DNA from 4 places in the Candidatus Pantoea communis genome. Region 1 is predicted to be linked to each of the others. Evidence: predicted binding sites of a transcription regulator. Region 1 holds the regulator's gene; each other region holds the start of a gene.
The links. Region 1 encodes CRP, which controls carbon source genes, mostly activating them, when cyclic AMP is high. Its sites were predicted from a motif close to ATGTGANNNNNNTCACAT; they were not measured.
Positions count from the first base shown of each region.

Region 2: a site for CRP is predicted at 1,084-1,101, ahead of F3J37_RS10905 (glycine dehydrogenase). Genes of this name have one in related genera too.
Region 3: a site for CRP is predicted at 1,891-1,908, ahead of F3J37_RS25035 (NupC/NupG family nucleoside CNT transporter). Genes of this name have one in related genera too.
Region 4: a site for CRP is predicted at 1,856-1,873, ahead of rhaB (rhamnulokinase). Genes of this name have one in related genera too.

Region 1 is NZ_VWXC01000025.1:25,775-28,896, reverse strand. Features, by position in the region: gene F3J37_RS24035 (phosphoribulokinase) at 1-721, shown strand, start outside; gene F3J37_RS24030 (OsmC family protein) at 765-1,169, opposite strand; gene crp (cAMP-activated global transcriptional regulator CRP) at 1,473-2,105, shown strand; gene F3J37_RS24020 (YccS/YhfK family putative transporter) at 2,164-3,122, shown strand, end outside.
Region 2 is NZ_VWXC01000007.1:1,748-4,869, forward strand. Features, by position in the region: gene pmbA (metalloprotease PmbA) at 1-417, shown strand, start outside; gene cybC (cytochrome b562) at 612-998, shown strand; gene F3J37_RS10905 (glycine dehydrogenase) at 1,253-1,591, shown strand; gene F3J37_RS10910 (SFCGS family glycine-rich protein) at 1,609-1,965, shown strand; gene F3J37_RS10915 (DUF4312 family protein) at 1,968-2,267, shown strand; gene F3J37_RS10920 (DUF4311 domain-containing protein) at 2,293-3,069, shown strand; gene F3J37_RS10925 (DUF4310 family protein) at 3,082-3,122, shown strand, end outside.
Region 3 is NZ_VWXC01000027.1:66,756-69,877, forward strand. Features, by position in the region: gene F3J37_RS25030 (LLM class flavin-dependent oxidoreductase) at 1-443, opposite strand, end outside; gene F3J37_RS25035 (NupC/NupG family nucleoside CNT transporter) at 636-1,826, opposite strand; gene F3J37_RS25040 (Nramp family divalent metal transporter) at 2,196-3,122, shown strand, end outside.
Region 4 is NZ_VWXC01000036.1:17,187-20,308, forward strand. Features, by position in the region: gene F3J37_RS26830 (L-rhamnose isomerase) at 1-247, opposite strand, end outside; gene rhaB (rhamnulokinase) at 231-1,712, opposite strand; gene rhaS (HTH-type transcriptional activator RhaS) at 2,002-2,823, shown strand; gene rhaR (HTH-type transcriptional activator RhaR) at 2,838-3,122, shown strand, end outside.

The DNA of each region.
Region 1 (3,122 bases):
AGAAATGGATATGGCGATCCGTAAGGCACGCGATCTGGGCCGTCATATTAGCTACTTCGGTCCGGAAGCCAATGACTTCGGGCTGCTGGAACAGACGTTTAAGCATTACGGAAAAACCGGGCTAGGTGAATCGCGCAAATATCTGCACACCTACGACGAAGCGGTGCCGTGGAATCAGGTGCCGGGCACCTTTACGCCCTGGCAGCCGCTGCCGGAAAACACTGACGTGCTGTTCTATGAAGGATTACACGGTGGCGTGGTTACACAGCAGCACAACGTCGCCGAGCATGTCGATTTGCTGGTCGGCGTGGTGCCGATTGTCAATCTGGAGTGGATTCAAAAGCTGGTGCGCGACACCAGCGAGCGCGGCCATTCCCGTGAAGCGGTGATGGATTCAGTGGTGCGTTCAATGGAGGATTATATCAACTTCATCACGCCGCAGTTCTCGCGCACCCACATCAACTTCCAGCGTGTACCTACGGTGGATACGTCCAACCCATTTGCCGCACGTGAAATTCCGTCACTCGATGAAAGCTTTGTGGTGATTCACTTCCGTGGACTGGAAGGCATTGCTTACCCTTACCTGCTGGCGATGATCCAGGGCTCGTTCATTTCGCATATGAACACACTGGTGGTGCCGGGCGGCAAAATGGGGCTGGCAATGGAGTTAATCATGACGCCACTGGTGCAGCGGCTGATTGAAGGTAAACGGATTGAATAATCCAGAAATTCTGTAGCGGCGGCCGTTTGGCCGCCCACTTATGTTATCGCTCAATCACTTCGTAACTGTGCGTCATTTTCACACTATTGCCGAGCATGATCGCCACCGAGCAATACTTCTCCGCCGACAGATCGACGGCCCGCGCCACCGCTTTATCGCTTAGCGCTGTGCCGCTAACGATAAAATGCAGGTTGATTTGCGTAAAAATACGTGGCGCTTCTTCACGGCGCTCGGACGTAAGTTTCACCTCGCAGTCAGCCACATCATTTCGGCCTTTTTGCAGGATCGATACCACGTCAATCGCGCTACAGCCGCCTGCTGCCATCAAAACCATCTCCATCGGGCTTGGCGCTTTATCACCCGAGTTACCGTCCATTAATACCTGATGGCCTGATGAGGATTCTCCGAGAAAGGTCAGCCCTTCCACCCATTTCACTCGTGCCTGCATTATTCTTTCTCCTGAAGTGGCGGTTTTGCCGCCAGAGTACGCTTTCACTTGATAAACAGCAATCCAGACTCTTCCGCCTGTTGCTGAAGCGAGACAACAGAAGACAGCTTGCAAAAGCTGTGCTACAAACAGTGCTGAAAATATTTTCGTCATCACAGACGAAGGCGGGAAGAATCAAAAGCGTAGCTTAAGAATCACCCGGAAATAATTTTCCTTTACTGGAAACGCTCGACGATTACACCGCCTGACAGGGAAAACTGCCCCCTGTGTTTTGGGCACGATTACAACAGAGGATAATAGCGAATGGTTCTCGGCAAACCGCAAACAGACCCTACACTCGAATGGTTCCTGTCCCATTGCCATATTCACAAATATCCGTCCAAAAGCACGCTCATCCATCAGGGTGAGAAAGCGGAAACGCTGTACTACATCGTGAAAGGTTCCGTTGCGGTTCTGATCAAAGATGAAGAAGGCAAAGAGATGATTCTCTCCTACCTCAATCAGGGAGACTTCATCGGCGAACTCGGCCTGTTTGAAGAAGGCCAGGAACGTAGTGCCTGGGTACGTGCTAAGACTGCCTGCGAAGTGGCTGAAATTTCCTACAAAAAATTCCGTCAGCTGATTCAGGTAAACCCGGATATTTTAATGCGACTTTCGTCGCAAATGGCGCGTCGTCTGCAAGTCACTTCCGAGAAAGTGGGCAACCTTGCCTTCCTCGATGTGACGGGCCGTATCGCGCAAACACTGCTTAATCTGGCGAAACAACCCGATGCGATGACGCACCCCGACGGGATGCAAATCAAAATCACCCGTCAGGAGATTGGTCAGATCGTGGGTTGCTCACGCGAAACCGTGGGTCGTATCCTGAAAATGCTGGAAGATCAGAACCTGATCTCCGCACACGGTAAAACCATCGTCGTCTACGGCACCCGCTAATTTCTTATCACCCACGGCGTGATGGCAACATCGCGCCGTTTTTGTTTGCGATGAGCTGATGTGGCGCCGAATCATCTATCATCCTGAGGTCAACTACGCACTGCGGCAAACGCTGGTGCTGTGCCTGCCTGTGGCACTAGGCTGGCTGTTTGGCGATCTGCAAAAAGGCCTGCTGTTCTCATTAGTCCCTGCCTGCTGCAACATGGCGGGTCTTGATACACCGCATAAGCGCTTCTTTAAACGCCTGATTGTTGGCGGCTCACTGTTTGCTACCGCCAGTTTTCTGATCCAATTTCTCACCAGTGACGCCATTCCGTTACCGCTGATCCTGTTTGTGCTGCCGCTGCTGATAGGCGTGACCGGCGAAATCAGCCCGCTGCACGGTCGCTTGTTGCCCGCCACACTGATTGCCGCCATCTTTAGCCTCAGCCTAGTAGGACGCATGCCCATGTGGGTGCCGCCGCTGCTGTATATCGGCGGCACGCTATGGTATGGCCTGTTTAACTGGTTCTGGTTTTGGCTGTGGAAAGAGCAGCCGATGCGCGAAACGCTCAGTCTGCTGTATCGGGAACTGGCGGATTATTGCGATGCAAAATACACACTGTTGACGCAGCTTACCGATCCCGAGAAAGCGCTGCCGCCGCTGCTGGCGCGTCAGCAAAAAGCCGTTGACCTGATCACCACCTGCTATCAGCAGATGCACATGCTCTCTGCCAGCCGCGATAACAGCCACAAGCGCCTGACGCGGGCTTTCCAGGTGGCGCTTGATTTGCAGGAGCACATCTCGGTGAGCCTGCACCAGCCGGAAGAAGTGCAAAAGCTGGTCGAGCAGAGTCACGCCGAAGCGGTGATCCGCTGGAATGCCAAAACCATCTCTGCGCGTCTGCGCCTGTTGGCCGATGCCATTCTCTATCATCAATTGCCCGATCGCTTCCACATGGAAAAGCAGCTCGGCGCGCTGGAAAAAATTGCGCGCCAGCATCCCGACAATCCGGTGGGCAACTTCTGCTATTACCA
Region 2 (3,122 bases), on a different contig from region 1:
ACCCAGGCGCGTGACATCATCAAAGATGGCGTGCTGCAAAACTGGCTGCTGACCAGCTATTCGGCACGCAAGCTTGGCCTGCAGAGCACCGGCCATGCCGGCGGCATTCACAACTGGCGCATTGCAGGGCAGGGACATAGCTTTGAAGATATGCTGAAGCAGATGGGCCGTGGTTTAGTGGTCACCGAAATGATGGGCTCCAGTGTCAGCGCCATGACCGGTGATTACTCACGCGGTGCATCAGGCTTCTGGGTTGAGAACGGTGAAATCCAATATCCTGTGAGCGAGATCACAATTGCGGGCAACCTCAAGGATATGTGGCTCAATATGGTAACGCTCGGTAACGACATTGAAACGCGCAGCAATATACAATGCGGTTCGGTGCTGCTGCCGGAGATGAAAATCGCCGGACAATAAAGACATCGCTTCATGAAAGCAGCCCGCAAGGCTGCTTTTTTTTTAGCCCGACAATAATACCCCTAAATAATTTGCGTGACAGAAAGGCGGCAAGTGAATGAATCCTCAGGGCATTACATCAGTAAGTGACTGAGGTGAGTGAGCGTAGCCAACGTGTCTGGAACCTGAAATATGACGGGAAATAAGGAATATTTATGCGTAAGCATGTGATTGCAATGTTGTCTCTCTCACTGTTGTTCTCCTCGGCTAGCGTATTCGCCGCTGACCTGAAGAGTGATATGGATACCCTGAAAGATGGCCTGAGCGTGGTGAAGAAAACCTCTGATGCTCAGGAAATGCAAACCGCGCTCGGCAAGATGCGCCAGGCGGCGGAGGATGCTAAAAAATCCACGCCGGAAAAACTGGAAGGTCAGGCTGCCGATAGCGCCCAGATTAAGGATTATCACGCCGGTCTTGATTCTCTGATTGCGCAGATTGATGTCGTCGATCAGTTGGCGAAAGCCAACAAGCTCGACGAAGCCAAAACTGAAGCGAAGAAGTTGGAAGATATTCGTAACGCCAACCATAAGAAATTCCGCTGATAACCCGGCCAGCCCTGTGGCTGGCCTTATCTCCTCTCGCATTCCCTCCGTTTAAACGCATCGATTTCCGGCATAACCCCCATTTTTGTGACCTGTTTCGCACACTTCATGCGTAGTGCGATCTGGCGCACACACGCCCGTGGGATTTCCACTTTGAGGTGGAAAAGATGCGTCTCCACAGCCTGAAGCGGAAAGCGTAATTTCTTTCTAACGCGAATTATCTCTAATTATCCGCAGTAAACAGGAGTAGCAAGGTGAGGAGTGAAGCTGTCCCGCTGAAACCGAGTACGCCAGAAGCCATTCAGGCGTTGGCGGATAACACGTTGAAGCAGATTGCGGCGATCTACGCCGCGCACCACATCGAAGCCAATGCCGTGCAGCAGCAGATGCTGGCCTCGCATGTACGGGCGATGGCAGCGCGTTCCCTCACGGGAGAAGCCTTGCCGGAAGTGGAAGCCGAACTGTTTGAAGATATCTCGCCAGAAACCATGGCGCTGGCACAGCAGGTGGTCGATCTGTTTGGCAATCTGCCCAAAGAAGAAGCCTGGTTGTTATCGGTGCATATCGAAGTGGCGAAATCCAACGAAGCATAAATCGAGAGGAATTGAACATGGTAACAGTCGTGATTGGTGATCGTCTGGGTAAAGGTCAGAAAGTCGCAGCAGGGATTGAGAAAGCAGGCGGCCGTGCCGTGGTGGTGCCGGGCGTCGCAGCGGATATGAAGCTGGGCGATGTGATGAAAGCGGAAAACGCCGATTTCGGCATCTCCTTCTGCGGCAGCGGCGGCGCGGGTGCCATCACTGCACAGAACAAATATGGCTACAAAGCCAAACACGGTATGCGTTCGATTGATGAAGGCGTGACTGCCATTAACGAAGGCGCCACCGTGCTGGGCTTTGGCTTTATGGATAAAGAAGAGCTGGGTGAACGTCTGGTGCAGGCCTGGAATAAAAAACACGGCAGCTAAGCATGAAACAGCAATACGAGACGCAGGTCACGGTGCAGGGCAAAGGCGACAGCAAAGCGAAAGCCTTTTCCGATGCACTGAGCAAGGTGCAGCAGCAAGTGCTGCGCACCAGCCAAAAGATTCTGTTGCGCATTGAACCCATAGATGTGCGGGTGCTGCGCGCGCAGGAGAGCGTACGCACAGAGAAGTTCTTGTTCTTCTTTCTGGCGCGCGAACGACGGAATTACAGCGTCGAGCTGGAAATCACCGTCAGCGTCACCGTGATCGACACCGATAAGGTGGATTTCATCGCGACGAAATAAAAACGACAACAAAGGGTACAACAACATGTTTTTAATCATTTTGTTTAAGTCGTTGATCATTGGTGGATTGGTTGGCGTTGGGGTAGGAGCGGGCGCAGCGCGCATGTTCCACGCACCGACCACCCAGGGTATGGGCGCGTTTCGTACCTTGGGTGAACTCAATTCCTGTGAAGGCGATCCTGCATCGCACTTCTCCTTTGGTCTTGGCTTCTTCTTTAACGCCTGGGCATCGTCTGTGGCGGCAGGCTCCTTCACACAGGACGTTGACCACCGCATTCTGCCCAACTGGGGCGCGGCTGCGTTGATGGTGAAAAATCGTAACGTCGCGGAAACCCTGCACAACCCGAAACGCATGGCGATTGCCTGCGGCATCATCGGCATGATCGTGGTGGCGTTCCTCAACAGTACCGCTTCTGCGGTGCCAGCGGCATTACAGGTTACGGCGGTTAAAGTGCTGGTACCGGCGGCCAACCTGCTGGTGAACACCGTGATGCCGGTGATCTTCTGGCTGGCAGCGATTGATGCCGGTAAGAAATCCGGTTTCTGGGCGACCATCTTTGGTGGTCTGGCGCAGTTGATCATGGGCAATGCCGTACCGGGTCTGGTGCTGGGTATCCTGATTGGTAAAGGCGTGGAAGAGAGCGGCTGGAACAAAGTCACCAAAGTGATGATGTTCGCGATTGTGCTGCTGTTCGCTCTGAGCGGCTTCTTCCGTGGTTTCGACATGAAACTGCTGCAATCCTTCCAACTTGGCATTCCTGGCTGGCTGGACATGATTCACAACAGCCTGAGCGGCAAATAAGGAGCCTTGAGAATGAACGAGACCGAAAACAAAGGGTTCTGGTACGCCGACTG
Region 3 (3,122 bases), on a different contig from region 1:
TCATAAGGCTGGCTGGATTCCAGACTCTGCTTTAGCACGGCAAGAAACTCATCGCTGCGCGCATAGCGTTCGGCTTTATTCAGGAAGTCACCATCACGACGCTGCTCGACATCGCTACCGCCGCTGATGATATGCACGGGCAGCCGACCATCGGTCAGTTGATCCAACGTTGCCAGCTTGCGTGCGGCCAGAGTCGGTGCGACAAAGCCCGGACGGTGTGCCAGCAGGAATTTCAGTGTTGAGGTGTGTGCCGCAGCATGTGCGGTCACCAGAAAACCATCTGGTTGATCGGACCAATAGCCCACCAGAATGCGGTCGAACCCGGCTTCTTCATGGGCGCGGGCGAAACGCGCGATGTAATCTTTATCGAACAGCGGCCCGCTAGCGGGAATGATCTCTGAAGCCAGGCGGTGGCCAATCATGCCAAGAAATTGAATGCTCATACGATTCTCCAGATGTGACGTTATGGAGAAAAGCTACGGGCGCAGGCAACCGGGACGGAAATTCAATATTGTGAAAAGGTTTTGCGTCAGGCGGGGAAGCGGCGAATGACGGGGATAAAAGGGGGGAAATGCAAGATAGAACAGAAAGGCATAATTAAGAAGAGAAGGGCGAGCCGCAGCTCGCCCTGAACATCAGAAGGCCAGAACCAGACCGGCGATAGCGGCAGAAAGCACGCTCACCAGGGTTGAGCCGTACAGCAGTTTAAGGCCGAAGCGAGAAACCACGTTACCCTGTTCTTCGTTCAAGCCCTTAATCGCACCCGCCACAATCCCGATAGAGGAGAAGTTAGCGAAGGAGACGAGGAACACAGACAGGATTCCTTCTGCGTGCGGTGACAGCTGACCGGCAATTTTCTGCAGATCCATCATTGCGACGAATTCGTTAGAAACCAGTTTGGTTGCCATGATGCTGCCGACCTGCAGCGCTTCACTGGACGGCACGCCCATCACCCACGCAAACGGGTAGAATACATAACCCAGCACACCCTGGAAGCTGATGCCGAAGATCAGGTCAAACAGCGCATTCAGGCCAGAAATCAGGGCGATAAAACCAATCAGCATGGCGGCAACGATGATCGCCACTTTGAAACCGGCAAGGATATATTCGCCCAGCATCTCGAAGAAGCTCTGACCTTTGTGCAGATCCTGCAACTGCAGATCTTCTTCGCTATCGACGCGGTAAGGGTTGATCAGTGACAACACAATGAAGGTGCTGAACATGTTCAATACCAGCGCGGCCACCACATATTTCGGCTGCAGCATAGTCATATAAGCGCCGACGATGGACATGGAAACTGTCGACATTGCCGTAGCAGCCATGGTGTACATGCGACGCTGTGACATTTTGCCAAGGATATCTTTATACGCGATAAAGTTTTCTGACTGTCCCAAAATCAGAGAGCTTACGGCGTTGAAGGATTCCAGTTTGCCCATACCGTTGACTTTTGACAGCACGGTACCGATGCCGCGGATCACCCAAGGCAGGATACGGAAATGCTGCAAAATACCGATCAGCGCGGAGATAAACACGATCGGGCACAGAACATTCAGGAAGAAGAACGCCAGGCCTTTGTCGTTCATGTTGCCGAATACGAAGTTAGTCCCTTCGGCAGCATACTTCAGCAGATGATCAAACAGACCCGCAAACCCTTTGACGAAGCCGAGGCCCGCTTCAGAGTTGAGGAAGAACCACGCCAGCAAAACTTCGATCACCAGAAGCTGTACGATGTAACGAATACGGATGCTTTTACGATCGTGACTGACCAGTAAGGCCAGTACGGCTACCACCACTAATGCCAAAAGAAAGTGCAAAATATGGGACATGTCGGCTCCAAATTTGAGGAGGGTTGTATTTTGTTGCGTATTCTATGTAACGCGTTACTTAAAAACGAGATCAAAACCACATTATAAGTATTCGGTATCGACAAATTTCTAAGAATAGTCTCACCGCTCACAACCTCTTCACAAAGCCTTCACAAGAAATATCCACAAAAACATTGTCTATAAAATAACCCGGGAGTAGAGTGATTCCTGTTGCAAACATTTTGGCAAGAACTGGCTTTACCGCAAGGTATAGCAATGGCTATACTTCATAGCACCATCTATTATTACGATAACTATAATCAAATTTCACTTGCCTTGAGCGCCCGTTAAGCTGCATGGGTCAACAAGCGTTAGGACAGGGTCCACACTATGTCAGAAAGTCGCACTGCTGAGCGCGCCGCTCGCGGAGCCAGAAAAATCAAGCTCGCGCTGCTTGGCCCTGCCTTCATCGCGGCAATTGGTTATATCGATCCCGGTAACTTTGCCACCAATATTCAGGCGGGTGCGGCCTACGGCTACAAACTGCTGTGGGTGGTGGTCTGGGCCAATGTGATGGCGATGCTGATTCAGCTGATGTCAGCCAAACTTGGCATCGCCACCGGTAAAAACCTTGCCGAGCATATCCGCGATCGCTTTCCACGCCCGGCAGTGTGGTTCTATTGGGTGCAGGCGGAAATCATCGCCATGGCCACTGACCTCGCGGAATTTATCGGTGCGGCACTCGGCTTTAAATTATTGCTGGGGATTTCGCTACTGCAAGGCGCCGTGCTCACCGGTGTCGCCACCTACCTGATTTTGATGCTGCAAAGCCGGGGGCAGAAGCCGCTGGAGTTGGTGATTGGCGGCCTGCTGCTGTTTGTCGCCGCTGCCTATATTGTTGAGCTGTTTTTCTCGCAGCCGAAAGTGAGTGAATTGGTCACCGGTATGGCGTTGCCTTCGCTGCCCACCTCTGACGCCGTGTTCCTCGCTGCCGGTGTGCTGGGTGCCACCATCATGCCGCATGTGATTTACCTGCACTCGGCACTGACGCAACACGGTAACATTGGCAGCAAAGCGGATCGCTACTCGTCCACTAAACTCGATGTGGCGATTGCCATGACCATTGCCGGCTTTGTCAATCTGGCGATGATGGCGACTGCGGCGGCAGCTTTCCACTTCAGCGGGCACACCAGCATTGTGGATCTCGACCAGGCGTATTTGACGCTGCAACCTTTGTTGGGCCGCGCAGCAGCCATTGTGTTTGGATTAAGTCTGGTGGCGGCAGGCTTGTCTTCTACCGTGGTGGGAACACTGGCG
Region 4 (3,122 bases), on a different contig from region 1:
TGGCTTTTTCTATGTCCGCACGCAGCTCATCCGCGTTGCGAGCGCGTCCCGGATAATTGCCGGTGGCCTGAATACCGCCCGTCAGTTCGCCATTCGGGTTTTCAAAGCCACGAACATCATCCCCCTGCCAGCAGTGCATCGACACCGGGATGCCATCCAGTTGGGTCATTACCTGGTCCACATCAATACCCAACGCCGCGTAGCGTTGTTTCGCCAGTTCAAAGGCTTGTTCAATCAGCTTTGTCATATGCAAGTTCCTTAGCAGGTTGGCTCAGTGCCGCAAAGCGTGCCTGGTGGGCAGCGAAGATGCTGGCGTTCTGAGGTGCAAACGTTTCTAACGGGAAATTTTTATCGATGCAGCGACGCAATTCGGCCACATCACGCAGTTCCCCCAACGCCATCAGCTGGCAGCCGACATTACCCAGCGTTGAGGCTTCAATGGGGCCAGCCAATACGGGCATTTCGCAGGCATCGGCACAGAGTTGGTTCAGTAATGGGTTCTGACTGCCGCCGCCGACCACATGTAACTGGCGAATCGCGGTTCCGCGCAGGTTGCCCAGTTCGCCTATCACCTGGCGATACAGCAGCGCCAGGCTGTCGAAAATGGTGCGTGCCAGCGCTGCAGGGCTTTGTGGAATCGGCATATGCTGCTCAGCGCAGGCATCCTGAATCTCCTGCACCATGCTGGCGGGATTAATAAAACGCGGATGATTAGGATTGATCAGGGCACGACAGGCGGATTCATTTTTTGCTTCGTCAATCAATGCGCAGAGATCTGAGATGTGCAATTCGCTGCATACGCGCTGTAATAGCCACAGGCCCATGATGTTCTTCAACACCCGATAGCCTTCCGCGCCACCTTCGTTGGTGATGTTGGCGTCGAGCGCCGTGCGGTTGACGCAGGGTTGCAGACTTTCTATGCCCATTAACGACCAGGTGCCAGAACTGAGATAAGCGGCATCTTCCTGCATCAGCGGCGTGGCCAGCACCGCGCTGGCGGTATCGTGCGTGGCCACGGCCACGACCGGAATTTTTTTACCGCTGGCATTGATCCAGTTGCCGACGGTGTTGCCCGGTGCAGTCGGTTTGCCGAACCAGTCGGCTTCGATCCCTGCCCACGACAGCAACTCACTATCCCACTCGCCAGTTTCAATGTTCAGCATCTGCGTAGTGGTGGCGTTGGTGTACTCCCAGTTCATGTTGCCGGTCAGACGATAATGCAGATAATCCGGGATCATCAGTGCATGCTTGACCTGTGCCTGCCAGCCCGGTTGTTGCTGGTGCAGCGCACGCATCTGATACAGGGTATTGAAGGGCAGAAACTGGATACCTGTGCGCTGGTAAATGGCGGCTCTGCCCAGCTCATTGATCGCTTGCGCCATCAATCCATCGGTGCGCGAGTCACGATAACTGACCGTTTCGCCCACCCGATCGCCGTTGGCATCCAGCAGCACCAGATCCACGCCCCAGGTATCAATGCCGATGCTGTCCGGCACGATGCCCTCATCATCTAACTGCGCCAGCCCTGCGCGAATCGCCTGCTCCAGACTGTCGAGATCCCAGCAATCATAACCGGCGCGACGAACACGTTGGTTGGCAAAACGGCACACTTCACGCAGGGTGATGCGCTGGTTAGCAGAGGTCCATTGTGCGAGCATCACGCGCCCGCTGGATGCGCCTAAATCAATGGCAACAATGTTACGCATACTCATGGCGTTTCTTCCTGTGATGAGATGGCTTTAGCGTATGAATACTGGCGCTTTGCCACCTTCCCCTTACTGCCAGCGCGTGATAGTCGATGGCAGGCTGGCAAAGATGATCGTGAGAAAGCTCACAGAACCGGGGAACAACAGAGTTGTGAGCTTTACCGCAATTCCATCAATCACTTGGCCGATCTTGAATAATTCGCCATTTTCCTGCGCTGTGCGGTTTAAATTTCAAGGTAAGGTGCACAGCGCCTGCGTAGACTCGGTTACAAAATTGTTAATCGAGAGGCGCATCATGACCGTTCTGCACAGTGCTGATTTCTTTCCGGAAGGAAACTACGCGATTGCTATTGAGCCGCGCGTACCGCAGCAGGCCTTTCCCGAACATCATCATGATTTCCATGAAATCGTGCTGGTTGAGCAAGGTTCCGGTATTCACGTGTTTAACGGCCAGCCGCAGACCCTGTGCGCCGGTTGCGTGTGCTTTGTGCGCGATCACGATCGCCATTTGTATGAGCAGACCGAGAATTTGTGCCTGACTAATGTGCTTTATCGCAGCCCGGCAGCGTTTCGTTTTCTCTCTGGTTTACAGTCATTGCTGCCCGGCGATGAAAACGGTAACTATCCGTCGCACTGGCGTATCAATCACAAGGTGATGGCGCAGGCGCTGCAGATTGTGACGCAGATGAAACAGCAGGAGATCTGGTCGCTGGAGCGTCAGGCGCATCAGGAACAGCTGTTCTTGCAACTGCTGGTGCTGTTGCGCGAAGCCGGTCACAACGATCAGGCGCAGGATCAGGAAGCACGTCTGCATCGGTTGCTTGACTGGCTCAATGAGCACTACAGTGAAGATATTGAATGGGATGCACTGGCCGATCGCTTCTCGCTTTCGCTGCGCACCCTGCATCGTCAGATGAAGCAGCAAACCGGCAATACGCCGCAGCGCTACCTGAATCGTCTGCGCTTATTGCAGGCCCGGCATTTACTGCGCCATAGCGATATGCGCATAACGGACATCGCCTATCAGTGTGGATTTGGTGACAGCAACCACTTTTCCACGCTGTTTCGGCGGGAATTTGGCTGCGCGCCCCGAGCGGAGCGCCAGCAGATGATGTAACTGGAGTGGTTCCCATGTCGCTGATTTTGACGCGCGAAGACTATTTCCCGGCCACCAATCTGCCGATTGCGGTGGCCGAACGCATGCCTCAACCCTCCTTCCCCCCGCATCGTCATGAATTCAGTGAAATTGTGATCGTCTGGCGCGGCAACGGCTTGCACGTGCTCAACGATCGCCCGTGGTTGATTACCTGCGGCGATGTGTTCTATATCCGCGACAATGATTGCCACAGTTATGACAGCGTCAACGATTTGGCGCTGGATAACATTCTTTACTGCCGCGATCGCTTTCGTCTGAGT